Regions from separate parts of the Rhizobium sp. 05N49 genome, predicted to be linked through region 2. Evidence: predicted binding sites of a transcription regulator. Region 2 holds the regulator's gene; each other region holds the start of a gene.

Region 1 (7,717 bases), on a different contig from region 2:
GACTTGCCCAATGCATACGCCTCAACCTCGATTGCGGCGATATCTGCGCGACGACCGGCATGATCGCATCTCGGATGACCGGCTCCAATATGGAGGTCGTCCACAAGCTCATCGATACCTGCGCCGAGGCATGTCACGCCTGCGAGAGCGAATGCAACGAACATGGCGAAATGCATCGACACTGCCGGATCTGCGCACAGGCATGCAGGCACTGCTACGAAGCCTGCTTATCCGCCCTGCCGCTTGCGCATTGAGTTTCGGTCCAGCTGCAATTGAAAACGGAAAATTATAAGCGTTCAGCTGCGCGTCCGATCTTGGGCGCAGGCAGGCCGGATCGAGCTTATCGGATTTGCATGCCGTTTGAGCCGATCATTGAGAGGCCCCGCGCGTCGCCTGCCTTCGGGAAGCGCCGCCGTCCTCAAGCCTGCAGGATCTTTGCCCTGTCAGCCCGGCGCTCGGTCTCAGTTCGACGCCAATGTGCTTGCCTCATTCCCGTTTGAACCTGCCGTCGAGGCCACGACCTGCCGCGTCGGCGGCACACAGGCTCTACGCGGCCCGTCATAGGGCTGGTAGCTGTTGTCCTCGGCGCGATAGGACTGGTAGCGGGCGGCACACCATGCCGCCGCGGCGCTATCTGCACCATTCGATACCGCCCCGGTCGCGACAACCGTGCCTGAAGAAGCGGCAAAGGGCGACATACAGGTCTTCATCTGTCCGCTATAGGCCCGGTAACTGTTGGTGGCGGCATCAAAAGAGCGGTAATGGCCGGCGCACCAGTTGAGATGCTCCGCCGAAAGCGTCGGCGCCGTTGCCTCGGGTTCCTGGGGGAGCGTCGCCTTCGCGCGAGACGCCACCGCGACCTTCGGCGCGTCGGTGACATAGCTGGAATAGACGGCGGGGATGCGCTCGTAATTCTGGTGGGCAATGTCGACACGAACCGGTTTGGTTGTCCAGAGATCGGGTTGCGAGAGGCTTTCGAACGTGTGAGTCTCGGAATTGGCCAGCACAACGGAGGCGAGCGAGCCGGCTGCAATGCATATGCCGATAGAGCTCGCAATGCCGAACGCGGCGGAAGCGATGGCCTTCATGATCCAATATCCTGCTTGTTTGGAAGGAGATGGACGCGGCGCAAGCCGCGTCCTGGCGCCAGATCAGTTGATGACCTGAATGACCTTGCGGGAAGACGGTTCGACGATGACGCGTTCGTCGTTCACGATCGCATAGGCGTATTTCGGGTTTTCGGGCACTGGCGTCACGACCACCGTTTCGGGCAGCGCCTGGCCGACAACAACCTTCTCCTTGACGACGACTCGCGTGGACGGGGCCGGCGCTTCCTGGACATAGGTGACGACCTTCTGCGGCGGCGGGTCGATCGCGGTACCGACGATTGCACCGGCCACGCCGCCGACGGCTGCGCCGACCGGACCGCCGACGATCGCGCCGGTGACCGCACCGCCTGCTGCCCCATTGACGGTAGACGACTGGGCGAAGGCTGCGCCCGACATGAGGGCAGCCGACACGGCCGCACCGATCATGATCTTATGAAACATCTTATCCTCCTTTGACTGATACCGGTCTGGCGACCGTGGTCAAAGAACGGGCCAATGCTCACCCTGTTCCACGTATCGGACTTTAGTCCGGGGTGAAAATCGCTGCTTTGCCTATCAACCCAAATATCTGCCTTGCCTGCTCTTGCAGTCACTTGCACTGACGGCCCGCTTCTTCGCCGGCTTTGCGGCCGCACGCAAAGCGGCATACCGAGAAAAGATTGACAAGCCAGAGGCTTGGTCAGGGAAAGGTCTATTTCTGACGACCAGACAAGACGGCGCTGCAAGCGGGCACCTGAGTAAACGCTGCGCAACCCCTCTGCGTCCCATGAAGCGTTGAGCCATGGCAACGACCCGCCTGCGCCATCCCCCCTCCGCTGGTTATGGCTTGCAGACGGGCCCAACCTGCGACAGGTCCGGTTGAACAGGGCGTGTTTGGTTGCTAGGCTGCCTCAAGCAACGAGCAGCCAAGGGTACCGTCATGCCGACTGGCACAGTAAAGTTTTTCAATGCCGACAAGGGGTTTGGCTTCATTACCCCGGAAACGGGCGGACCGGATATCTTCGTCCATGTGACCGCCTTGCTATCGGGAAACCTCCTCAAGGAAGGCCAGAATGTCTCCTATGAGGTTGGGCAGGATCGCAGGACCGGCAAGTCCAAGGCCGAAAACGTCAGATTGCTGTAACGCATCCCTCAAGGACGTTTTCGGAGCGCCCTGTCGTTGGCGCGCTCCGCCCACACAATCGCCGCCAATCGGCCAGCCGCTCAAGAGCGGCTTGTCAATGCTTGGTCGCGCCGGTCGTCGTTCGCGTTGTTTTTTCCGGCGGCTTTGTCATCGTTGCGCTCTGGGCGCCTGCTTTTGACGTTCCCGCCTGTTTGGCCTTGCCGGATACGTTCGGAACCGCTGCCTTCTTCGTCGCTTTCTTCCTGACCGCCTGACCGCTCGTCGCAGCGCCTGCGGCAATTTCCTCAAACGCCTGCAGCCAATGTTTCATGTCCTCCCCGTGCGGCCGACCCTCCTGCTCCCAGATTTCATAGGCCCGTTGTCTGATACGATCTTCATTCGCTGCCATGCGTCTTCTCCTCGGTAAACTCTTTTCGAACGACGTAAATGGCGCGATCAGACATGACGACAACGGTATGGTCGTGTTTTTGGTGATGGCGCGACTTCGAAGCCCAATGCAGCTTCGCAATGGCAGATCCGCCTTTCTCTCTGGCCCGCCGCCAACGGCCTGTTTCCTTCACCTAAGGAGGAGCGCGAACGTCATGTGTTCTTGGGGGAACGCGTCTTCTCGAGAGGAAGGCGCAGCTTGGAACCCGAAGCCCCCGGTCCGCATTATCAGCCAACTTCACGGGGATATTTTATGGATCACGAGACACTTCTGGCAACGACCTTCGCCTTCGCCTCCTTTGCTCTCGTCTGGTGGCAGATCAAATTCTGAAACGACTTTCCCAAGAACCGGCCAAAGCCGGCGCCCGCGCCAACCCAGGCCCTGGCGGGCATGTCGTCTATTGTCCTCGGCCCAGTTGCCGCTTGCCCGCCGTTTGTGCGTAAAAGCGTCGTCCGCCTCGCCTGCGGCTTCATGATCTGCCAGTCATTGAGTTGAAGCGCTGCATCCGGCCTTACGCGGGGCAACAACCGCGCTCATCAGGCGCTGGCGTGAGATGCAAGTGCGTTCATAGAATGCGATTGCCGATCTTATCGCGCAAAAAGCTCGCACGCCTGAAAGGTAGGAGAGCCTGCCTCGGGCCTAACCCGCGTCCCGTTCCTGCCGGTATTGTGCATAGAGGCTCTCCAGTCTCTCCTGCACGAATTCGTCGAAACCGGGCGCCACCTTGTTGTCGAAGACAAAGGTGGCGGTTGTCGGCGTGCGTTTGAACTTCACTGGAAGATCAGCGATCTGTGCGGCCGAACTCGCCTTCAGGGCAGCTTGCTTTGCCGTTGCGAAGGCAAATGCTCGCTGAAACCGGTCATCGCTCGACAATTGGCCAATGTTGTCCGCGGACAACATCTCGATAAGCGCATCGATGTCGACCTTTTCCAGATGCTCACCAAACTGCATCCATCGGCGGCGACCGATCGCCGGCGCAGAGCCGATTGCGGTGATCAGAGCAATCGGGACCTGGCGTGTGACAGCGCGCATTTTGGCCAGCGCCGCCCTGTCTATATTGAGAGCTGCGGTGATCACGGCCCCGCCGAAGCTCTTCTCCTCCAGCCGATGGGCGAAAAGAGCGCGCTCGATATAGGACAGATCGGCGCGCGCATTGTTCTCCTGGCCCTGGCTGACGACGAGCTGCTCGTCGGTCAAGGCGCGCACGACTGCCTTGATCTTGATCTTGAGCGCCTTGGCCGCTGCCAGGCGCCGGTGACCGAAGGCGACCTGATAGCGGCCCTTGGCCTGCGGGTGCGGCCGCACCAGGATCGGAACCTGCTGTCCGTGTTCCCGGATCTGCTCCGTCAGCTGCGCAAGCTCCGCCGCGTCGATATCGAGGCGGTCGGCGACAAAGGAGGCATCAATCAAGGCCGTATCGATTTCGACGATTGTGCGACCCTCGGCGAGCTGGCGCTCCAGATCGTTGGCCCGCTCGACCTTTTCGGTGATGCTGCCAAGCGTCTTGGTAATCCCCCCGACGAGGCCCGCACTCCTTGTCTGCGGGATGAAGCCGGCGATCGGCCGGCTGTCGCGCGCTGGCGACACTGACGGATCGGGCCGGGCTTCGTTCGCGTTCGAGATTTCGATGAGATTTTTGCGCGCCATTGAGCTATCTCCTGCCCCAGGTAGAACGGATATGCGCCTCGACCTCGCCGTTGACGAGGTTCATCGATTCCAGGGCGCGGTCGTAGGTTCCTCGAATAAACTGTGCCCGATCGACCTCATAAAGCGTTTGCTTGGTGACGCCGGCGTCCGAGATTGCGGTGGATTTCAACATCGCGTTCTGCAGCATGCGGTTGCCGAAGATCGCCCGCATGAAACCGGTCATCTGGCTCTGCGGTCCGTCATTGGGTTCAAAGCGGGTCACGAGGTAACGCATCCAGTCATAGCTCGTGCGCCCGCCCGCCCGCTCGACGACCGACATCAGTTCGCTTGTCATCGTCAGGAACTGCGACATCGACATGACGTCAAGCATCTGCGGGTGCACGGTGATCAGCACGGAGGTCGCAGCACAGAGCGCCGACATCGTGAGAAAGCCGAGCTGCGGCGGGCAATCGATGACGACAATATCGTAAAGACTTTCGATATCGGTCAGCGCCTGACCGATCCGGGCAAAGAACAGGGATTCGGCAGTACCACCCGCCATGGCCTTCGGTGTCTCATGTTCGAACTCCATGAGTTCGAGATTGCCGGGAATGATGTGAAGGTTCGGCGTATAGGTCGAGCGCACCACTTCCGAGATCGATACCGGGCTCTCGTAGCGGATGGCGCCGTAAATCGTTTCTCCCTCGCCGACGTCGAGTTCCGGCTGGTGGCCGAAGAGCGCCGATAGCGACGCCTGCGGGTCGAGATCGATGGCAAGCACGCGGTAGCCGCGCAGTGCCAGATATTGGGCGAGATGCGCTGAGGTCGTCGTCTTGCCGGATCCGCCCTTGAAATTCATGACGGAGACGACCTGCAGTTTTTCAGCGCCACGTCGCACCGGTACATATTTCGGCGTACCGTTGCGTTCGTCGAGTGCCTGACGGATGCGGTTCATGTCTTCGGCGCCATACTGCCGCCGGCCGTTGGCAAGGGGGTCCGGTCCGTGGCCCTCCTTGGCGATCTGGCGGAGATAACCCTCGCCGATGCCGATGAAGCCGGCGGCTTCCGTGGGGGAAAACAGCCGCATCGTCTTTCGAGACAGCGGCGGGAAAATTTTCGCCTGGTGCTGCTGGAGCTGATAGGCGAGCTCCTGAGCATCCGCTGCCAAAAGCGACGGAAGGTGCTCTTGATCGTCTTTCAGAACTGGATTCGCTAGCATCGTGGTTTCCAATCGAACTGCGCAATTTTCGATAATGAGAGGCCAACTGCGCAGTTATATTATCGCCCGATTCGTTACAGTTTCACAAACCCTTAACCACGCGCCTATCCACAGGGACCTGTGACAGGCACCTTACCTGGCGATTGCCGCTGCATTGACCCCGCAGCTGCAGCGCATAGCGGCGGGCATCTTCCAGCCCATGCCGGATTCGAACAGTGTCGGACGCGTTGTCCGCGCTGGATCGACGGCATGTGGATGCGCATGGGCGATCATCCTCACCAACAAGGGGCGGCGGAAATCTTCGATCAGCGCGGTACAATGTTGTCCGCGGACAACGTTGCGAGCGTCATTTTCCAGCCAGGATCAGAGCAGCGGAGAGGATCGACTAAGACTTCCGATCCGATCCGGCGGAGGTGAAGCCGGGAAAATGGGTTCCGCAACGGTCGACGCCGTCCGGTTCGTGCATCCTTGCACATCCCATCGCCACCCGCCGGCGCAATGCGTGAAAGGTCAGGCCCGCACCATGCCGCCTGATCAGCGCCTGTCGGTCGAAAGCGCCGTGACGATTGCAGATGAGACAGGCGACCGTGATGGAAGGCTGCCGGACGAGGCGCAGCGTCAGCTCATCGGTGGCATATGTCGATATTTTTTTTCGGTCCATCCATTGTCCGTAGTTGGCTGCGTTCGTTGATTTTTTATCCTACCGGCAATGTGGACAGCGCATCCTGTCGAAATCCCGTTCGAGACCATGCGCGTTGACTCACATTCCAATTAGGAACAAATAAAGAACATATCTGCTTTTCTGCACTCTGCAAACCTTGATGAAGACCGGACATGGCTCGCCCAAATGCAAACCCTGTGATTTCTGAGCTTCGGGCGCGCATTCAGCACCTTGATGGAATGGCTGRCCGTCCCAAGAACGTCCTTCCCTTCGGCGTCAGCGAGATCGACGAAACGCTACCAGGTGGCGGACTTGCCTATGGTGCAATCCATGAAATTGCCGGCGGTGGGGCCGGCGCCGTCAATGGGGCTGCAGCCGCGCTTTTTGCCGCCGGCATCGCTGCCCGCACGCGCGGCATCGTCGTCTGGTGTCTGGCGCGAGCGGACCTTTTTGCTCCTGCGCTGGCGCAGACCGGTCTGCATCCGGACCGGGTCATCTATGTCGAGGCAATCCGCGAAGACTATGTGCTTGAAGCCTGCGAGGAGGCCCTGCGCTTCGGCGGGCTTGGCGCCGTCGTCGCCGAGACGGCGCGCCTGCCTATGGTCGCGTCGCGGCGCCTTCAGCTGGCGGCCGAAGCCTCCGGTGCGCTCGGCCTCATCATCCGGCGCTGGCGCCGTCCGGCCGAGGCCGGCGAGTTCGGGCGCCCGACGGCTGCCGTCTCGCGCTGGCGCATATGCGTCCTGCCGTCGGAGCCGCTTCCGGTTCCCGGCATCGGCAGGACGCGCTGGCATGTCGAGCTGATCCGGATCAAGGCCGGCGAAAGTGCAGAATTCATCCTCGAGGCATGTGATGGTCAGGGTCGTCTCCGTATTTCTTCCGACGCTGCCGACGGATCGCGTCAGACGCGCCGATCCGTCCATTCCCGCTGAGGCGCCGCTCGTCGTCGTCGCCCGCAGCGGTTCGAAGCGGTGGCTGTCGGCCGTCGATGCCAACGCCAAAAGGCTCGGCCTGCGAAGCGGCATGCCGGCGGCCAAGGCCCAGGCGCTGGTGCAGGGTCTCGTCATGGTCGATGCCGATCCTTGCGCTGATCGAGCTGCTCTGGAGCGCATCACCCGTTGGGCGCTCTCTCAATATTCGCCAATCGTTGCGGTCGACCCGCCTGACGGCATCGTCATGGATACCGAAGGGGCCGACCACCTGCAGGGCGGGGAAGGGCCGATGCTGTCACGCCTCGTCAACAGCTTCCGCGCCAAGGGCCTGCCCGCGCGCGCCGTCGTTGCCGACAGCTGGGGAGCGGCCCACGCATTGGCGCGCACGATCGCGCAAGAGACACGGGTGGTTGCCAAAGGCAAGACGGCCGAGGCCGTCATCGATCTGCCGATCTCATCGCTTCGTCTCGACAGGGAGATCATCACCGGCCTGCGCGTGCTTGGGTTTGGCACCGTCGGCGAGCTTGCCGCAACGCCAAGGGCACCGTTGACGCAGCGCTTCGGGCCGGAAATCGTCCGCAGGCTCGACCAGATGTTTGGCGGGCTGGCAGAACCTATCGACC
Region 2 (7,717 bases):
GCCATGGCGCCTGGCTCGAGCGTGCGGCCTTCGCCTTCCAGTACGTACTTGCCGTCCTTGAAGAATTCGGTCGAGGCGCAATCGAGGCCGAGGCACATGTCGTCGCCCGGCTTGTAGCCGGCTTTCTCGATCGACTTCATGATGAAATCGAGGGCTTCCGGAGCGCTCTTTAGGCCCGGTGCGAAGCCGCCTTCGTCACCGACGTTGGTGTTGTGGCCCTGTGCCGCCAGTTCCTTCTTCAGCGTGTGGAAAACTTCCGAACCCATGCGGACGGCTTCGCGGATCGAATCTGCGCCGACCGGCAGGATCATGAATTCCTGGAAGTCGATCGGGTTATCGGCATGGGCGCCGCCGTTGATGATGTTCATCATCGGGACCGGCAAAAGGCTTGCGGAGGCACCGCCGACGTAACGGTAGAGCGGCAGGCCGGCAGCCTGCGCTGCAGCCTTGGCGACAGCAAGCGAAACGCCGAGGATGGCGTTGGCGCCGAGGCGCGACTTGTTTGGCGTGCCGTCGAGTTCAATCATGATCTTGTCGATCTGGATCTGGTTTTCAGCATCGATGCCGCCGATCGCGTCGAAGATTTCCGTGTTGGCAGCTTCGACAGCCTTTTCAACACCCTTGCCGAGATAACGCTTGCCGCCATCGCGGACTTCTACGGCTTCGTGCGCGCCGGTCGAAGCACCCGAGGGAACAGCTGCACGGCCCATGCTGCCGTCTTCGAGATAGACGTCGACTTCGACGGTGGGGTTACCACGGCTATCGAGAATCTCGCGGGCGATGATATCGGTAATTGCAGTCATGGTCTCTTCCTGCTCGGTGGGTGGATAAATCGTTTGAAATCGTCTTAATCGAAGGTGCGCAAATTACAATGCCGCAATTTTGCACGTTCAAGCAGCGCATCAGACGTGGCCTATAGCACATTCATGTCAGGGTTTTGAAGGGAACGGCAGTCGTCGGTCAGCATATCCCACCCATCGAAAGATGATAAACAGTCCATCCGGGCAGAATGTTGGCAGGCCGCCACCGTCGATAGCAACCCACGGCTGAAAATCCCTGGAATAGCCCCAATTTTGGACGGTTACATGCCCCTTGATTTCAGCCTTCGGTAACCATCCCGGCTTAATTTTAATACCCGTGTGAGATCCTCAGAAGTCAGTCGTTTCAGCCCTTGGGGCGATACGGAACGGCAGGGATGAAAAGCTGCAGCCTCGCGCCAAAAACAACCAGAACGCGATTTTATCGACTCTCTTGGCGGCATTTCACATGGGGCACAGATGAAACTCAATATTGCACGCAGCCTTGCCATTTTCGGTGCCGTTGTCATCCTCGGACTGGTGACCTCCATCGGCTTGCAGAACTACGCACTCAACATGCTTCGTGTGAACGGGCTGATGTATAAGCAGATCATCTACGGCAAGGATCTTGTCGCCGATATTCTCCCGCCGCCGCTCTATGTCATCGAACCCTACATGCTCGCGCTCGAAGCCGTCGAGCAGCCAGCCTCGGCAAAGGCCAATATCGAACGCATCCAAACGGTTCTGAAGTCGGCTTATGAAGACCGCCGCAAATATTGGTCCGAAACGCCGCTCAGCGCCGATCTCAAGCGCAAGCTTCTCGACAACGTTCTCGTCAAGGGTGACGCGTTCTGGCAGGTCATGAACGAGGAGGCGATACCCGCAATCCTGAAGGGCGACAAGGCCGCCATCGAATCGGCGCTCCCCAAGCTTGCTACGAATTTTCATGTTCACGAAACGGCCGTAAACGAACTCGTGGCGATGGCCAACGCCTTCCAGATGGACGCCGAAAAGCAGGCAGCGGATCAAACGGAACTGCTCTCCGCCGTTACGCTATCGGCCGCCGCGCTTTCCTTCGTGATTATCGTCGTCGGGCTCTACATGTTCCGCCGGCGCGCAATCGTGCCGCTATCGGCGATGCGCGATTATATGGCGGTGCTTGCGAGCGGCGACTATTCCCGCGAAGTTCCCTATGTCAGACGATCCGACGAAATCGGAGAAATGGCGCGCGCGGTCACGGTCTTTCGCGAATCGGCAGAAGAACGCAACGCTATACGCGCGCTGCAGGACGAGGAACGGCAGGTACAGATGCGCCGCGATGCCGAACTGGACGCATCGAAGAGCGTGGAGAATGCCACGCGCCAGCGCGTTATCGAAAGCCTGAGCGCAGGCCTGGAACGTCTCTCACGCGGCGACCTGACCGTGCGTCTCGACGAGCAGTTCGCCAATACTTACGAGAAGCTTCGCGAGACCTTCAACACCAGCATCATCATTCTTTCCGATGCCATGAAAGACATTTATGCCGCCACGAATACGGTCGGCGACAGTTCGCGCGAAATCGCGCTCAGCACCAATGATCTGGCACAGCGCACCGAGAGCCAGGCAGCTTCCCTCGAACAGGCGGCTTCGGCACTGGATCAGATCACGGTCACGGTGAAAAACTCCTCGGAGCGGGCCCATGAAGCCAATGCGATGATGTCAGCCACGAAGGAGAGCGCGGCGCATTCCGCCGAGATTGTTCGTGAAGCAGTGACTGCCATGGAGAAGATCGAGGACTCAGCGGTCAGGATCGGCGATATTATCAACGCCATCGATGAGATCGCCTTTCAGACCAATCTTCTGGCGCTCAACGCGGGTGTCGAGGCAGCACGCGCCGGAGACGCGGGGAAAGGCTTTGCCGTCGTCGCTCAGGAAGTCCGCGAGCTCGCCGGACGCTCCGCCAATCTCGCCAAGGAGATCAAGCTTCTCGTCGAGACGTCGTCGCGACAGGTTTCCGCGGGTGTTGCACTTGTCAACCGTACCGGCGAGGCACTCGGCGATATCGACCGCCAGGTGCTGCAGGTGACGGCGCTGATCGAAGCGATCGTGCGCTCGTCTTCGGAACAGTCGGTCGCGCTCGTCGAGGTCAACGCTGCCGTCAACCGGATGGATCAGGTGACCCAGCAGAATGCATCCATGGTCGAGGAAACGAACGCCGCATGCCAGGAGCTCGGCACCGAGGCGTCCCAGCTCGGGCGCATGCTCTCCCGCTTCGCACTGGAGGAAAAGCGCCCGTCCCGCGCGGCAGCCTGATGCCGCCCGCTGTTCAGGCGGCCTTGGCGATCGCGTCGAAGGCGAGAAGCTTCTCGAGAAGTCGCGGCATGTCCTTGAGGTAGACCATGTTCGGCCCGTCGCAGGGGGCGTTATCAGGATCCTGATGGGTCTCGATAAAGACACCGGCAACGCCGACTGCCACGGCTGCACGGGCCAGCGTCTCCACGAACTGCCGCTCACCTCCGGAGGTTTCCCCCTGCCCGCCAGGCTGCTGGACTGAATGCGTGGCGTCGAAAATGACGGGGGCGCCCGTTGCCGCCATGATCGGCAGTGAACGCATGTCGGAGACCAGCGTATTGTAACCGAAGGACGCACCGCGCTCGCAGAGCAGAATGTTCGGATTGCCGCTCTGGTTCAGCTTGCCGAGCACGTTCTTCATGTCCCAAGGCGCCAGGAACTGGCCCTTCTTGACGTTGATGACGCGGCCGGTCTTGGCAGCCGCGACCAGGAGATCCGTCTGGCGAGACAGAAAGGCTGGTATCTGCAGGATATCGACGACCTTACCCACTTCGGCGCATTGTTCTTCGTTGTGGATGTCGGTCAGAACCGGAATGCCGAGTTCTTTCTTGAGATCGGCGAAAACTTCCAGCCCCTTTTCAAGGCCGACACCGCGTTTGCTCGACAAGGAAGACCGGTTCGCCTTATCGAAGGAGGTCTTGTAGACGAGCCCGATGCCAAGCTTGGCGCAGAGTTCCTTCAATGTGCCGGCAACCATGAACGCATGATCGCGGCTTTCCATTTCGCAAGCGCCAGCAATCAGCGACAGGCGTGAAGCATTGGAGAAGGTGACCTTACCGGCGCCTTCGCCGACCGTCACCACGGAGTTGGTAGTAGAGCTCATGATGTTTCCTCAAAGGCGAAGAGTACGCCCTGGCCGGGCGCAGGCTTCACCAGAATACGGTTACCCTTGCGTGTATAGGTCACCCCGTTAGCAGCCAAATGCGCTTCTGTCACGGCCAGATCGCCGACAGCAAAGCGGATCGCCCGACCGCGCAGACCACGATCGGTATCCGACGTGGCAAGATCGAAATAAGCCTCCAGCCCTTCCGGGGTCATCAGGCTGATCTTTGCGTTTCCGGTGGGCACGTCCAGCCCGAAACTCGTGAGCTCAGTAGATGCGCCTTTTGCCACGGAGCGAACGAACTCACCGAAGGCTGTCGGCTCGGGGGCCGCGAGCGCGATCTCGGCAATGCCTGTGACACCATTGGCATGGGTCTCAAGCGCGGTCCGGTTGGCAGGAAGCGGATTGACGCGTTCGACTGCGAAGAGAAAGAAATCCGGTGCCCGCAGGTCGCCAGCGAAGGCGAGCCGGAAGCCGGCAATATTCTCCGTGCCATCCGGCATTTTAACAGGGCGCTCGAACTGCAGCACAGAACCGGCACTCATACTGTCCTTCACGAATCGAGCATGTTCGTGCTTTGCATCTGCCGTCGCAAAGGCAATCGCGGACAGTCCTTCGCTGCCGCAGCGGAAGCGAAAAGCCTGATTGCGGGCGGTGAACACATTGCCATCGTGTGCTGTCTCCTCGCTCTCTTCGACGCTCGCGACACCCAGGGGCTCCAGATAGGATTTGTCGGCAAAGAAAACGCAGGCATTTTCGGTCCCAAAAGGATGACGGGCATCCGGCGCCACAGTGAAACCAAGCTTGCCCAGTCTTTCGCGGGCAAGGTCGATATCGGTAACCGGCAAAACGAGATGATCGATTGCAAGCGTATCTTGGCTCATTAGGTCCCCTCCAACAGTCACAAGGAGATGTGCTTCAGCAGGTGTTGCGAGACAAGGCCGGGAAGGCCCGGGCGCGAGAAAAATAAAATTCTCACCAGAATGGACAGAAGTTTTACGAAAATTTAGCTACTTGCGGAACACATATGGAACATATAGTGTCCGTTCTGGATTTGTTTCAAGACTGGGGTGCACGCCATGCTTACGCGCAAACAACAGGAACTCCTTCTTTTCATTCACGAAAGGATGAAGGAGTCGGGCGTTCCTCCGTCTTTCGACGAGATGAAGGATGCGCTGGATCTGGCCTCGAAATCCGGTATTCACCGGCTGATCACGGCGCTTGAGGAGCGCGGCTTCATTCGCCGGCTTCCGAACCGGGCACGCGCGCTCGAAGTCATCAAACTGCCGGAGGCCTACAGCCCCAGCCTGCAGCCACGTCGCGGCTTTTCACCGAGCGTCATCGAAGGCAGCCTCGGCAAGCCGCAGCCCGTTGCAGCGCCGGCTCCGGCAAAGCCAGCGCCCGCTGCCGATAACGGCAACTCGGTCTCCGTCCCGGTCATGGGCCGCATCGCTGCCGGTGTGCCAATCTCGGCAATCCAGAACAATACGCATGACATCACCGTTCCTGCCGATATGCTCGGCTCCGGCGAACATTATGCGCTCGAAGTTCGCGGCGACTCGATGATCGAAGCCGGCATCTTCGATGGCGACACCGTCATCATCCGAAATGGCAGCACCGCCAACCCGGGTGATATCGTCGTTGCCCTCGTCGACGACGAGGAAGCAACACTCAAGCGCTTCCGGCGCAAGGGTGCATCGATTGCGCTCGAGGCTGCAAACCCTGCCTATGAGACCCGAATTTTCCCACCGGATCGAGTGAAGGTTCAGGGAAAGCTCGTCGGCCTCATTCGCCGCTATCACTGACCGGTGACTGGCTTGCGTCTGCGAATGTATCGCTGCGCCAGTCATAGGCGCGGTGGCGCATCCAGGGGCGTTGCAATGGGCCGAATGCGGTTGCGACATCGATTCCACTATCTGTGAAGCGAAGCTCGACAGAACCTGACTTGCGCAGCGTCTCGGCGGTAAAGAGCAGCGCGCCGGAACGGCAACGGTCGAAGCGCAATCGGACAGGAGTTACGACAATATCGGCCGTATCGCAGGCCGGCCCCAGATAGGCAGCGTTTTCGATGACAGTCAGTTTCTTTCCATTGCCCAGCAAGGCGGTACACCAGGCGCGCTTTTGGCAAGAGAATCGTGACGTTGGGCTGATGGCGAGTGCCTGCCTCATTGTCTCTCTGGCTTCATTCTGTTGATCGGTTGACAGCTGCAATCTTTTGCCATCGGACACGGTGGGTGTGTTGGTGGCTTGAAGCATAACCGGCTTCTGATGCTCTTCGATGGCAAGTGCCCTCTGCCATTGTTCGAAAATGAAGGCTGGCGGCTTTTCACGGTTTGAAGCCATTGCCTCTCCGTCGATTAGAGCGACCAGGCTGCCGTCTTCCGAGATGGTGACGTCGGGCATCGCTTCTGATGGAAGCAACACAACAGCGAACGTTGAAACAGTGATTATTACGGTTCCGATATGCCGCAACCGGGTTCTGAGCAAGGTCAGCAACAGGAAGCCGAAGACGGCTGCCGGAAAGTACCAGCCGGGTAAGCGGGCAACATCTATATTGCCGCCCCACCCCGCCACCGCCTTTGCAATGGCGATCACCAGGTCGAGCCCGAACCCTGCCACCGGCCATAGCCAGCCATCCAGACCAAAAGGCATCAGCAGCATCGCCAGCATGCCGGCCGGCATGACGATGAATGAAATAACCGGCATGGCCGCGAGATTTGCCGGCAGGCCATAAGCAGTCAGCCGGTGGAAATGTTCGATCGAAAACAGCGCCGTCGAGAACCCACCGATGAGAGACGTCAGGAAAATGCCGCCGAAGAAGCCGCCGACCATGAAGAAAGGTTTCATGATCGGAAGTTTGGCAAAGGCATTTTCCCGCATCGGCCGCCCTTTCCAGAGGTCGTATCCGGCGACCAGGGCAAGTGTTGCGGCGAAAGACATCTGGAAGCTCGGTCCGAGCACTTCCGATGGTGAGACCGCGAGGATCACGAGAGCCGACAGCGCCACGTTTCTGAGGCTGATCGACGGCCGATCGAAGAAGACGGCAACCAGCATGATCGCCATCATGATGAAGGCGCGTTCGGCTGAAACGGCAAAACCCGAGATCAGATAGTAAGCCGTCACCGCAGCGAGTGCACCGGCAGCCGCGATCTTCTTGGTCGGCCACGCCTGCGCAATACCGGGGAACAGGCTGAGAATCACGCGCAGCCCGACAAAGAAGATACCGGCGGAGAGTGCCATATTGAGGCCGGAGATCGCCACGATGTGGGCAAGGCCGGACTGCCGCAGTGCCTCCGTCGTTTCATCCGAGATCGCTCGTCTCTCATCGGTGACAAGTGAAGCGGCAAAGGCCCCGGTGTCGCCCGGCAGAGTGGAGCGGATCCGATCGCCGATGCCGCTTCGCAGGCGGTAGAACCACTCCAGTGCGGCCTCGCCGACAGAGCTCGCTTGTTCCGGCTGTTCTGTAACCTTCTTCGGTGCTCCATAGAAGAAGCCGTTAGCACCGATGCCGTCAAAATAGGCGCTGAAGGCAAAATCGTTGAGGTGAGGAAGCGCGGGTCCTGCCGGAGGCGTCAGACGGGCCCTGCCCTCTATGATATCGCCGAGTTCAAAGGGCCGGGCGGCGCCGCGTACGAGCACAGAGATGCGCTCGGGAGGACGCTTGATTTCGGGGGCATCAGTGCCGGCGACGTCAAGGATATAACGCCAGCGCCCTTCACCATCGCCTTCTCGCCGTTCGACCCGGCCAGTCAGCGTTGTCGTCACG
Region 3 (7,717 bases), on a different contig from region 2:
CCGGGCCAGCGGTTCATAGGCGAATGCATATCCGCCGAGTGCCATGAGGCTGGCGACGCCGCCACCCATCAGTTTGAGAAAGCCGCGCCGGCTGATCAATCAATTGTCCTCCCGGAACAGCCCGAATTGCGCAGCCTCCATGTCCTTTGGCGGCTGCATGCCGAGATGTTTCCACGCGATTGCGGTCAGAACGCGGCCACGCGGCGTGCGCTGTATGAAACCCTGTTGGATCATGTAGGGCTCGATGATGTCCTCGATCGCATCACGCGGCTCGGAGAGACCGGCCGCAATGGTTTCGATGCCGACCGGGCCGCCGCCGAAATTGACGGCGATCATGTTGAGGTAGCGCTTGTCGAGCTGGTCGAGACCCATATTGTCGACCAGCAGGCGGGTCAGTGCCTCATCGGCGATCTCGCGGGTGACAGCTTCGGCCCCTGCGACTTCGGCAAAGTCGCGCACGCGGCGGAGCAGGCGGCCGGCGATGCGCGGTGTCCCGCGCGCACGCCTTGCGATTTCGCGGGCGCCGTCATCGGTCATGCCAAGGCCCATCAGACGGGCGCCGCGGCGGACAATCAGTTCCAGCTCCTCCACCGTATAGAAGGAGAGACGCACAGGTATGCCGAAACGGTCGCGCAGCGGTGTCGTCAGCAGACCAAGGCGAGTGGTGGCGGCAACGAGCGTGAATTTCGACAGGTCGATCTTGACCGAGCGGGCGGCGGGGCCTTCGCCGATGATGAGGTCGAGCTGGAAATCTTCCATCGCGGGATAAAGGATTTCCTCGACCGCGGGGTTGAGGCGATGGATTTCGTCGATGAAGAGCACGTCACGCTCTTCGAGATTGGTCAGCAATGCGGCGAGGTCGCCGGCCTTGGCGATAACCGGGCCGGAGGTCGAGCGGAAATTGACGCCGAGTTCCTTCGCCATGATCTGCGCCAGTGTCGTCTTGCCGAGGCCGGGCGGGCCGACGAAGAGAACATGGTCCAGCGCTTCGCCGCGGTTTTTGGCCGCTTCGATGAAGATCTTGAGATTGGCGCGTGCCTCCGCCTGGCCGGTAAACTCGTCCAGAGACTGCGGACGCAGCGTTGTATCCAGGTCTTCGCCACGCTTTTCCGGCGCTATCAGGCGGGCATCAGTCATTGAGTATTTCCGTTAGAAGCTTGCTCAAGTCCATACACCAAGCGGCCCGCATTGACACCCCGCGAGGCCATCAGCGGGAGAGTTCCCGCAGGCCGAGGCGGATCAGCTTGGCGCTATCGGCATCCTCTCCGGCCGTCTTCATGGCGGCGGCAACCGCATTGGCTGCCTGATCACGGGAATAGCCAAGATTGGTCAGGGCCGAAACGGCATCGGCAACGGGGGCTGCGGCCACGCCTTCGCCGATCTCCTGCTTGAGACCGATATTGATCGCCTCGCCGGCAAAGGCGGGCGCCTTGTTCTTGAGTTCGGTGACGATGCGGATCGCGACCTTGGGTCCGACGCCCTGAGCACGCGAAACGGCGGTCTTGTCCTGCAGGGCTATGGCATTGGCAAGCTCTGGCGGCGTGAGCGTCGAAAGTACGGCGAGCGCCACTTTCGCGCCGACGCCCTGCACGCTCTGGAGCAGGTTGAACCATTCGCGTTCGAGCTGGGTCTGGAAGCCGAAGAGCTTCAACTGATCTTCACGTACATAGGTCTCGATAAAAAGCACGCAGGCCTCTCCGACGGAGCCGAGTTTCGAGAGCGTGCGTGCCGAGCAAAAGGCGACGTAACAGACGCCGTGCACATCGACGAGCACATAGTCATCGCCGATCTCGTCTATGGTGCCCTTCAGCTTGCCGATCATGATCTTGTTCCGTCAGGGATGAGTTGCAGAAGCGCTGGCGACCGCCTGGCGCATGCGGTTTGCACCGCGGTGATGAGCATGGCAGATCGCAATCGCCAATGCGTCGGCGGCGTCATTGCCCTTGAATTCGGCCTTCGGCATCAAGATCTTCAGCATCATGTGGATCTGCTGCTTCTCGCCGTGACCGACGCCGATGACGGTCTTCTTGACGGCGTTCGGCGCATATTCCGACACCGGCAGACCGGCACGGGCCGGCACCAGCATGGCGATGCCACGTGCCTGGCCGAGCTTCAGCGTGGCGACGGCGTCCTTGTTGACGAAGGTCTGTTCGACGGCAGCCTCTTCCGGCTTGTAGGAATGGACAACGTCGGCAAGCCCATCATGCAGCTGGCAGAGCCGCGAAGCCAGGTCCATGTCGCCATCCGAGGTGACGGTTCCCGAGGCAACGAAGCGCAGCGAATTGCCGAGCGTATCGATGATGCCCCATCCGGTGCGGCGAAGACCGGGATCAATACCGATGATGCGAATCGTGTTTTGCATGGCTCACCCTATAGCGACGGCTGAATAAGTGCCATCGATATGTGAACAAAGCGAAAACATGGCGTGTTTTCAGGCGGCATTTACCGCGAATTAAACCGGATGCACGAATTCTGATCCATCAAATGTGAGAGGGGCCGACTTTTGCAAAGCTTAAGGCCTCCGATGGTCTGTTTGCAGTTCAACCGGCGGGTGATATCTCGACGATACACCCGCCGGCGGCGCCGTTCCGGAAGGGTTCTTTTTCATGGCTCAGAGATTTCAGTCCCTGTCCTTCAAGGTGATAGCCACCTTCATCCTGCTGACCACGCTTTCGGTCGCTGTGATCAATATCCTCGCCTATTTCGCCAGCAGCCGCGTTTCCGACGAGCAGGCGCTGAAGGCCAAGGAGAGCGTACTGATTTTCCGCGGCGATATGCTGCAGGATCAGCTTGTGCAGCTCGAGAACCAGGCGACCTCCATTGCGCGCATCGAAGCGCTGCAGATGGCGATCACTAGCCTGAAGAGCGGCTGGAAGACGATCGAGAAAAGCTCGGGCGATGCCCGCGGGGAGCTGAAGAAAGTCTTTATCACCAACAACCCGAACCCGGCCGACCAGCGCGAAAGGCTTACCAAGCCGGAGGGGCCGAGCGGTTTCTATTATTCGAACCATGAAAAGACGCAGAGCGAAGTGGCGCGCGATCTCGCCGACACGGCGTTCAGCGACCTCCTGATCGTCGATCTCGATGGTACTGTGCTCTATTCCTACAAGAAGAATGACGATTTTGCGGAAAACCTGAAGTCGGATGCCTGGAAGTCGACCGGTGCAGGTATCGCCTATGCCAGGGCGATCGAGAATACCGCAAAGGCCACCGATGATTCTGCGCCGACGGCCTTCTCCGGTCTGCGCGTCGACGCAGTAAGCGGCAAGTCGGCGATCTTCTATGCGGTGCCGATCGTCAAGCTCGGCCAGGCGAAGGGATTGATGCTCTTCAAGGTACGCGACGATGTCGTCACTGGCATCCTCGCGAAGGGTATCGTGTCAGGCAGTACGGCGCAGGCGGCGATCATTTCGGCTGACGGTTCGGCCGTTGGTCTCAATGCATCCGGCCGGCTAGCGACGCTCGATACCGCGCCGTTCACCTTCATCAAGGATGCGCTTGCGAGCTCGGTTATGACAGTCGCAGACTTCGATCGCACCGATGGAACAGCACGCGCCTATGTGCGCGGCGTCGACTATCGCGGCGATCGTTTCCTCGTCGTCGAAAGCGTGCTGCTCAGCGAATTGAACGCTGGCTCGATCGAGATCGCCACGCTGCTGACCTGGATCGGCATCGGCGTTCTCGTTGTCATGGCTATTGCCACGGGGCTCATCACCAACTTGCTGTTCTCACCACTTGCCCGTCTTGCCGGCGTGACCAGCGAGGTCGCTGACGGCAAGCTCGAAGTCGAGATTGGCAGCCAGAGCCGCAAGGACGAGATCGGCACGATGGCGAAGGCGCTTGCTCGTTTCAAGCAGTCGCTGATCGAAGGCCGCCAGCTCGAAGCTGCGAGCGAGCAAACGCGCATGCGGGCCGAAAGCGAGCGCCAACAGAATCTGGCCCAGCGCGAGGCGGAGGCCCGCAGTCTGCAGGATGTCGTCACGGCACTCGACGAGGGGCTTCATCATCTGGCAAGCGGCGATCTCGCCTACCAGATCGAAACCCGCTTCCCGAGCGAGCTCGAAAGCCTGCGCGTGAACTTCAACGAGGCGCTGGCGACGCTCAACGAAACGATGACGGCGATCGGCGGCAATTCCATGGCCGTCCGAGCCGGCTCCGAAGAGATGCGCACCGGGGCCGATGAGCTGGCCGGTCGCACGGAGCGCCAGGCAGGCTCGATCACCGAGACGGCAAACGCGATCAGCGCCATCACACAGTCTGTGCGCGTGCAGATCGAGCGCGCCGAGCAGGCGGCGCGCATCGCCCGCGATGCCAAGAAGGAGACGGTCGGCTCCAGCCAGATCATGCGCGAGACGATTGCGGCGATGGAAGCGATCCAGGCGTCTTCACGGCAGATCAACACCATCATTTCCGTCATCGACGATATCGCCTTCCAGACCAATCTGCTGGCACTGAATGCCGGAGTCGAGGCGGCACGCGCCGGCGAAAGCGGCAAGGGTTTTGCGGTCGTCGCCATGGAAGTACGCGAGTTGGCGCAACGCTCTTCGAGCGCTGCCAAGGAAATCTCCAGCCTGTTGCAGAAATCCACGCATGAGGTTGAAAGCGGCGTGGCGCTCGTCGAGAGGGCCGGCGTTGCGCTCGCGGGCATCGGTGGTCATGTCGAATCCATCGACGGCCAGATCAACGAAATCATGGAATCCACCCGTGAAGAGGCCGATACCCTACGGCAGATCAACAGTTCGGTCGCCGAGCTCGATTCCATGACCCAGCAGAATGCGGCGATGGTCGAGGAAACAACGGCTGCAATCCATCGCCTGGCAACCGAGGCCGTGGAGATGGACCGCCAGCTCGGCAACTTTACGCTTGGCGAAGGATATCAGCAGCACGGCACCGACACGCATCTGCAGCGCAAGCGGGCCTGATCGTACCATGCTGATCCGGCTTGAAAAACTCGAGGATGCGGATGCCATTCATGAGCTGACCTGGGTGGCGTTCGAACCGATGCCCTACAGCAATAATACCGAAGCGCAAATCATCCGGGATCTTCGTGCATCGGGTGATCTCACATTATCTCTCGTCGCCGAAGAAGGCGGGCAGATCATCGGCCACGTCGCCGTCTCGCCGATCACAATCGGTGACATCAAGGACGGATGGTATGGGCTCGGGCCGATTTCGGTAAAGCCGGAGCGGCAGCGGCAGGGGATTGGCAGAGAGTTGATCCTGAAAGGGCTCGATCTCCTGAGAGAGCGTCATGCAGCAGGCTGCGCGCTGATCGGCAATCCTGCAGTCTATCGGGGTGTCGGTTTCGAGAGCGATGGAAGGTTGACCTATGGCGATCTTGATACGCGCTACGTCCAGCGGATCGTCTTCAGTGGATCGCCACCATCAGGTGCGCTGAAATTCTCTCCGGCTTTCGGCGAATGACGGATAGTTTTCGCGGCAGCTTTTATTGGCGCTGCGATTTGGAATAGAGCCACGGCGAACCTACATAGACCGCACCCCATCTTTGCGCGGCAGGTTTCCATGGTTCCCTTTTCCATTCTCGATCTTTCCCCCGTGGCAGACGGCACGACCATCGGCCAATCCTTTGCGGCGTCGAAGCGCATGGCACAGAAGGCGGAGGACTTCGGCTATACGCGCTTCTGGATGGCCGAACATCACGGCATGCCCGGCGTCGCGAGTGCTGCAACCTCGGTCATTCTCGGGCAGATCGGTGCTGTGACGAAGACCATTCGCATCGGTTCAGGCGGCGTCATGCTGCCGAACCATGCGCCGCTCGTCATTGCCGAACAGTTCGGTACGCTGGAAGCGTTGTTTCCCGGCCGCGTTGATCTCGGCCTCGGCCGCGCGCCGGGAACGGACATGCGCACGGCGCAGGCGCTGCGGCGCAACCTCGACGCCGGTGCAAACAGTTTTCCCAATGATGTCGTGGAGCTACAGCAGCTTCTCGGTACACCGATCGAAAACCAGGCGATCCTTGCCGTGCCTGGCAACGATTCACACATCCCGATCTGGCTGCTCGGCTCCAGCCTCTACAGCGCCCAGCTCGCGGCCATGCTAGGCCTCCCTTTCGCCTTTGCTTCGCATTTTGCGCCTGACATGCTTCTTGATGCCATCGCGATCTATCGCGACCGGTTCCAGCCCTCGTCGGAACTCGACAAGCCCTATGTGATGGTCGGCGTCATGGGCGCTGTTTCCGAGACGGACGAGGAAGCGCGGTACCACTTCACCTCTGCGCAGCAGCAATTCGTCAATCTCAGGCGCAATGTGCGTGGTCCTTTCCCGCGGCCGGTCAAAGACATGGACGCCTTCTGGTCGCCGATGGAAAAGATGAATGTGGAACACACATTGCGCTACGCCGTCGTCGGCTCGCCAGCCACGGCAGAGGCCCAGCTCAATGAATTCCTCAAGGAAACGCAAGCGGACGAGGTCATCATCTCCATGCCGATCCATGATATTGAGGCGCGTTTGAAATCGGTGGAGCTCTTTGCCGGGCTCGGCAATTTCATGCGGGCCGCAGCCTAGACGCCAGGGCATCCTTGCAAACAAAAACCCGGCGGAATGGCCGGGTTTTCGATTCCATATCCTGGATGGCCTTAAGCTGAGAGCTTGGCCAGAACTTCTTCCGAGACTTCGAAGTTCGAGTAGACATTCTGCACGTCATCGTCATCTTCCAGCGAGTCGATGAGCTTCAGAAGGGACTGGGCCCTTTCTTCATCGACTGGCACATTGTTCTGGGCGCGCCAGATGGCCTTTACAGTCTCGGCTTCACCGAGCGAGGCTTCTAGCGCCTTGGCGACTTCGCCGAGGGCTTCGAAGCCGGTCGTGATGTAATGGCCGTCCTCGTCCGTCTCGACATCGTCGGCGCCGGCTTCGATTGCGGCTTCCATGACCTTGTCGGCATCGCCCGCGGACAGCTTGTAAGTGATCTCGCCGACATGATCGAAGGAGAAGGAAACCGACCCGGTTTCGCCGAGTGCGCCGCCGGCCTTGGTGAAGACCGAGCGAACGTTGGAGGCGGTGCGGTTGCGGTTGTCGGTCAGTGCCTCGACGATGATCGCCGTGCCGCCCGGGCCGTAGCCCTCATAACGGACTTCGTCATAGTTCTCGGTATCGGCGCCGGATGCCTTCTTGATGGCGCGATCGATATTGTCCTTCGGCATCGACTGGGCCTTGGCGTTCTGGATCGCCAGGCGCAGGCGGGCGTTCATTGTCGGGTCGGGCAGGCCGGCCTTGGCGGCAACGGTGATTTCGCGCGCGAGCTTGGAGAACATTTTCGACCGCACGGAATCCTGACGGCCCTTGCGGTGCATGATGTTTTTAAACTGTGAATGGCCAGCCATGGCACCCCTGTTCACGTCTCATTGTTCGGAATGGGCCGCGTTATAAGATCGGAAAGGGCGATATTCAAGGAAAAAGCAGTCTTTCACTCCGGCGAAGCCGGTGCGGCTCGCGCCGGAACAAAGCCGGGGAGATGACGTTTTCAACCGACAACGCCAGCAGGAAAGGAACGGCTATGGCAAGCTTCAGCGAAGCCCGTGAACAACCGGCACGTCAGCTCTGGGATCAGATCAACGACATCCACGCCGGCATGCTCGGCCTTTCAGGCGTCGACATGCACATGCAGCCGATGGCACCCAACGTTGATCCGACCACCAATACGATCTGGTTTTATACCAAGACGGATGCCGAACTGGTGCGGATGATCAAACCGGGC

Evidence for each region. Region 2 encodes LexA, which represses DNA repair genes until DNA is damaged. Its sites were predicted from a motif close to TGTTCNNNNTGTGTTCNG; they were not measured.
Region 1: AC1DF8_RS22590 (ImuA family protein) is a predicted target of LexA. The motif match lies at 6,278-6,295, and genes of this name have one in related genera.
Region 3: ruvC (crossover junction endodeoxyribonuclease RuvC) is a predicted target of LexA. The motif match lies at 2,404-2,421, and genes of this name have one in related genera.

The regions. Positions count from the first base shown of each region.
Region 1 is NZ_JBFTME010000011.1:213,531-221,247, reverse strand. It holds gene AC1DF8_RS22635 (four-helix bundle copper-binding protein) at 1-254, shown strand, start outside; gene AC1DF8_RS22630 (BA14K family protein) at 462-1,088, opposite strand; gene AC1DF8_RS22625 (DUF1236 domain-containing protein) at 1,152-1,550, opposite strand; gene AC1DF8_RS22620 (cold-shock protein) at 2,029-2,232, shown strand; gene AC1DF8_RS22615 (DUF2934 domain-containing protein) at 2,327-2,620, opposite strand; gene AC1DF8_RS22610 (hypothetical protein) at 2,858-2,989, shown strand; gene repB (plasmid partitioning protein RepB) at 3,299-4,306, opposite strand; gene repA (plasmid partitioning protein RepA) at 4,311-5,504, opposite strand; gene AC1DF8_RS22595 (hypothetical protein) at 5,890-6,165, opposite strand; gene AC1DF8_RS22590 (ImuA family protein) at 6,339-7,094, shown strand; gene AC1DF8_RS22585 (DUF6504 family protein) at 7,015-7,717, shown strand, end outside.
Region 2 is NZ_JBFTME010000006.1:363,156-370,872, forward strand. It holds gene eno (phosphopyruvate hydratase) at 1-803, opposite strand, end outside; gene AC1DF8_RS15390 (methyl-accepting chemotaxis protein) at 1,278-3,089, shown strand; gene kdsA (3-deoxy-8-phosphooctulonate synthase) at 3,103-3,951, opposite strand; gene AC1DF8_RS15400 (VOC family protein) at 3,948-4,835, opposite strand; gene lexA (transcriptional repressor LexA) at 5,031-5,756, shown strand; gene AC1DF8_RS15410 (ComEC/Rec2 family competence protein) at 5,737-7,717, opposite strand, start outside.
Region 3 is NZ_JBFTME010000026.1:80,319-88,035, reverse strand. It holds gene AC1DF8_RS32295 (metallophosphoesterase) at 1-99, opposite strand, end outside; gene ruvB (Holliday junction branch migration DNA helicase RuvB) at 100-1,137, opposite strand; gene ruvA (Holliday junction branch migration protein RuvA) at 1,208-1,822, opposite strand; gene ruvC (crossover junction endodeoxyribonuclease RuvC) at 1,835-2,362, opposite strand; gene AC1DF8_RS32275 (methyl-accepting chemotaxis protein) at 2,607-4,922, shown strand; gene AC1DF8_RS32270 (GNAT family N-acetyltransferase) at 4,930-5,424, shown strand; gene AC1DF8_RS32265 (LLM class flavin-dependent oxidoreductase) at 5,524-6,525, shown strand; gene AC1DF8_RS32260 (YebC/PmpR family DNA-binding transcriptional regulator) at 6,597-7,343, opposite strand; gene AC1DF8_RS32255 (pyridoxamine 5'-phosphate oxidase family protein) at 7,517-7,717, shown strand, end outside.